Regions from separate parts of the Streptomyces sp. NPDC059564 genome, predicted to be linked through region 2. Evidence: riboswitches for the same ligand, from Rfam matches in the RefSeq annotation. Region 2 holds a riboswitch; the other holds the start of a gene.
What was found. Region 2 has a riboswitch for guanidine ahead of ACFV0Q_RS19135 (Ohr family peroxiredoxin). Riboswitches for the same ligand answer to the same signal wherever they lie in the genome.

Region 1: it holds a riboswitch for guanidine, as region 2 does, so the genes downstream of both, ACFV0Q_RS24895 (multidrug efflux SMR transporter) here and ACFV0Q_RS19135 (Ohr family peroxiredoxin) in region 2, are expected to answer to the same signal.

What each region holds. Positions count from the first base shown of each region.
Region 1 covers NZ_JBHWBP010000166.1:5,083-7,270, reverse strand. The annotation lists gene bcp (thioredoxin-dependent thiol peroxidase) at 1-253, opposite strand, end outside; gene ACFV0Q_RS24905 (DUF3618 domain-containing protein) at 371-688, shown strand; gene ACFV0Q_RS24900 (co-chaperone GroES) at 735-1,076, shown strand; guanidine-III (ykkC-III) riboswitch at 1,131-1,205, shown strand; gene ACFV0Q_RS24895 (multidrug efflux SMR transporter) at 1,239-1,559, shown strand; gene ACFV0Q_RS24890 (transglycosylase domain-containing protein) at 1,567-2,188, opposite strand, start outside.
Region 2 covers NZ_JBHWBP010000102.1:11,291-13,478, reverse strand. The annotation lists gene ACFV0Q_RS19145 (hypothetical protein) at 1-146, shown strand, start outside; gene ACFV0Q_RS19140 (hypothetical protein) at 318-767, opposite strand; gene ACFV0Q_RS19135 (Ohr family peroxiredoxin) at 754-1,209, opposite strand; guanidine-III (ykkC-III) riboswitch at 1,285-1,347, opposite strand; gene ACFV0Q_RS19130 (hypothetical protein) at 1,507-1,722, shown strand; gene ACFV0Q_RS19125 (hypothetical protein) at 1,966-2,109, shown strand.

The sequences.
Region 1 (2,188 bases), on a different contig from region 2:
TCTCGCGGAACTTCGCGAGCTTCTCCGGCTTGTCCGGGGAGACGCCGATGACGTCGTAGCCCGCGTCGGCGAGGAGGGAGAGGTTGTCCGTGAAGTCGCAGGCCTGCTTCGTGCAGCCCGGCGTCAGGGCGGCCGGGTAGAAGTACACGATCACCTTGCGGCCCTTGTGGGCGGCCAGCGACACCTCGTTGCCGTCCGCGTCGGGCAGGGTGAAGGCGGGGGCGGTGTCGCCCGGCTGGAGTCGCTCGCTCATCGGTAGGTCTTCTCCTCGGGAGGGGAACGGTACGCCACGAGACTAAGCTGACAGACTGTTCATGGCGGACTACGCCCCATGCGACCACGAGTACGACACGACGACGGAGGCAGCGCGGTGCCGGAAGCCAGGACCCCCGCACAGATCGAGGCGGACATCGTCCGCCGCCGCGAGCAGCTCGCCGAGACGCTCGACGAGATCGGCGTGCGCATGCACCCGAAGACGATCATCGGGGACGCGAAGGCCAAGGCGGTCAGCGCTGTGGACCACACCGCCGGGCGCGCCTTCGTGGCCGTCAACCGGCTCGTCACGGACGTGAAGGGCGGCCTGTGCCGCGAGGACGGCGCTCCGCGCGCGGACCGGATCGTGCCCGTCGTGCTCCTCGCGGCGGGTGTGGTGGGCCTGCTCGTGGTCTCGGCGCGCCGCAAGCGGTGAGGACCCTCCGGGGTACGGGGCGCGCCGGGGCAGGTAGGTTCGTGGCGTGAGCGAGAACACCACCCACGACAAGCTGCCCATCCGCATGCTGCACGACCGCGTGCTCGTGAAGTCCGACCTGCCCGAGGGCGAGCGGCGCTCGGGCGGCGGCATCCTGATTCCGGCGACGGCCGCGGTGGGCAAGCGGCTCGCCTGGGCCGAGGTGGTCGCGGTCGGCCAGAACGTGCGCAGCGTGGAGCCGGGCGACCGGGTCCTGTACGACCCGGAGGACCGGGCGGAGGTCGAGGTGCGCGGGGCGACGTACGTGCTGATGCGCGAGCGGGACCTGCACGCCGTGGCCGCGGAGCGGCTGGAGGGGTCCAAGGACTCCACCGGGCTGTACCTCTGAGCCCCTGATCCACTTCTGAAGGGCCGGTGACCGGGGTCACCGGCCCTTTTCGGTGCCTTTTGCTACGGTGGTGGGGAACCCCCGACGAGACGCGCCGTACCGGGTTGCAGGACGCAAAGACGACGCACTTCCTTTCCGTTCTCGTCCCGGAGGTGCCTCGTCATGGCATGGGTTCTTCTCATCGTCGCCGGTCTCATCGAAGTCGGCTGGTCGATCGGCATGAAATTCACCGAGGGCTTCACCCGGCTCTGGCCGTCCGTCTTCACGGGCGCGGGCATCGTCGCGAGCATGGTGCTGCTGTCGTACGCGGCGAAGACCCTGCCCATCGGTACGGCGTACGGCGTCTGGGTGGGCATCGGTGCGGCCGGTGCGGCCGTGCTCGGGATGGCGGTGCTGGGAGAGCCCGTCACCGCCGCCCGGATCTTCTTCATCTGTCTGCTGCTGGTCGCCGTGGTGGGCCTGAAGGCGACCTCGGGTCACTGACCCTCACTCACTCCAGGAGGTCGGCCGCGGGGCGGCGGTTGCGGAAGGTGCCGCCGCCCTGGGTCTCGCCGCCGGTGGTCTCGCCGCCGGTGGTCTGTCCGCCCGTTGTCTGTCCGCCCGTTGTCTGGCCGCCCTGCGTTTGGCCGCCCTGGGTCTGGCCGCCTTGCGTTTGACCGCCTTGCGTTTGACCGCCTTGGGTCTGGCCCCCGTTGGTCTGGCCGCCTTGCGTCTGGCCGCCCTGGGTCTGGCCCCCGTTGGTCTGGCCGCCCTGGGTTTGGCCGCCTTGGGTCTGGCCCCCGTTCGTCTGGCCGCCCTGGGTCCGGCCGTCCTGGGTCTGTCCGCCCGTCGGCGGGGTGGGCTCGGCGGGCGGCCGGCTGTCTTCGGGCGGCTGCGGGGTGGTGGGCTGGACCGGCGGCGGGGGCTGGGCCGCGCCGGGCTGGAGCTCCAGGTCGAAGTCCACCGGGTCCGTGGCCTCCAGGGCCGCCTTCGTGTACGCGGCCCAGATCCGCGCCGGATAGCCGCCGCCCCCGATACGGGCCTCGCCGAGCGCCCCGTAGAGGGACTGCAGGGTGCCCGTGTCCGGGTCCTGGCCCATCATCGCGACGACCGTGACCAGGTCCGGGGTGTAC
Region 2 (2,188 bases):
GCACCGGCCGCGCCTCCACCATCCGCAAGCGGCAGAACCCGCTACCGGGGCGCCCTGCGGCCGCTGTCCCCCATCTGCGGAAGGAGGTGCTGGATCCGGCCGAGGACTGGGTGGTTGTAAGCCTCACACCCCGTTTCCCCAGGTAGGCGGCAGTGCTGTGAGGGTGTGAGCCTGTTAGGCGGAGCTCGCGCCCATGCTTCCGTACGGCCTGGCACCTGCCCGCCGGCGCGGACGACGATGGAGTCATGGGCGAGCACGACCAGGACCAGCAAGCCGTCGCCGAACCGGCGCGGCCGCCGCTGACCGTGGCGCAGGCCCTAGAGCCGCCAGTACGTACCGGTGTGGGAGTCGACGTGCACCACGTGGTGGCCGACGCGTACCACGTGGTGGTCCGGGCCGGACCAGGAGCCGGTGGCGCCGTCGGTGGCGGGTAGCGGGGTCCAGATCTCCAGGAAGGTGGAGCCGTCCGGGTTGGTGCCCTGCTCGATGAGGTTCGCTCCGTCCCGCCGGAGGGTGCCGGTGTCTTCGCCGGGCTGGCCCGTGAGGTGGTGGAAGTGCACCTGGGAGCCGTCGAAGGAGGTCGTTCCGGCGAAGCCCCGGCTGTCGGCGTAGTACGGGCCGGCCTGCAGCCACACCACTTCGCGGTCCTCGACGAGGGGTCCGCCGTCGCGGCTGATGCCGCGCCGCAGCCAGGCGCCGTGCTCGGGTACGGGGATGCCGGGGCCGTCCGGGACGCGGCCCGCCGGGCCGGGCTCAGGCACGGTCATCGGTGGCGGGGTCGTCGTCGGCGGCCAGGAGTGTCAGCGGTACGTTGCCGCGTACGGCCTGCGAGTAGGGGCAGACCGCGTCGGCCCGGTGCAGCAGGGGCTGGAGGTCCGCCGCCCGCCACCCGGGCAGGCTGACGGTGAGGGTCACCGCGAGGCCGTAGCCCGCGGGCGTGTCCGTGGTGCCGAGCTGTACTTCGCAGGCCACGCGCGCGGCGGAGGCGTCCGCCCCGAACTCGGCGGCGACCTCCGCGAGCGCGGAGGTGAAGCAGGCGGCGAAACCGGCCGCGAACAGCTGCTCGGGGTTGGTGGTGCCGGGCACCTTCTTGCGCGGCGGGGCGAGGCGGAGGTCCAGGCGTCCGTCGTCCGTGCGGACGGATCCGGTACGGCCCCCGGCGGCGTGTGCGGTCGTCCGGTACAGGCTGCGGGTGAGTGGCACGGTCATGGCGTTGGGCCCATCTTGTTCGACGAGGACGCTGCCCGGGTGCGGACAGCGTACGGCGCTGCTCGTGCGGCACCGCGCGCGTCGTCGTGCGTAACCGGGTACGGCGCATCTCGTCCGGGGCCTTGGACCGGCCGCCGGACAATCTAGCAACGGGGGCCGTCGCCCGAGGACAATCCCCGCGGTGAAGTTCCTCACCCGCCGCCGGCCCGGCCGACGGCTCGGGCAGGCACACACCGGGTGGGCGGGTGCGGTGCGTCGTGGCCGCGGGCCGCTTTCTACACTCGCCCCGTGGACGCGATGAGATGTACCTACTGCGGTGGTGTCGGCCTGGAGCCGGGTTTCGTCGAGGACGCGGGGGAGGGGGCCCGGGGGTACGCACGCTGGATCGCCGGGCCGCTGGAACGCGGCCTGTTCGGCGGTGCCAGGCGGCTGGGCAGGCCCCGGCGGCGCATCGAGGCGTACCGCTGCCCGCACTGCGCCCACCTGGAGCTCTTCGCGACCGAATCCGTCTGACGGCCGGACGCGGGACCGCGGTGCTCCCGCCGCGGTCCCGGCGCCGGGCCGTGCGGTACGCGCCCGATCGTGCGCCCGCACGCCTCCGCACGCCTCCGCACGAGGGATGACCGCAGGTCGCCGCCCCACGACCATGACCGTCGTCATCACGGTGTATTCCTTCGCGGAAGGCAATGCGCAGGGGCCGGCCTGCTCTTCACCGCCGCCCAGGCGCCCACCCCGCTGCACTACGTCTTCGGCGACATGAAGGTCCTCACCCCCGCCGAAGTCCTCCACTACACCGACCACGCCCTGCGCCACCACAGCGGCGCCTGCCATCTCGTACGCACCAACATCGCGCACCCCTTCGATGCAGTGTTCGGCAGCGCCACCACGCGTGCTGCCTGAACGGGCTGTGGGGGAAGGCGTACGGGGGCGTGACCGTGGTCCCGCTACGGCGCCGAGTCTGTCGCCCAGCTCCCGCAGG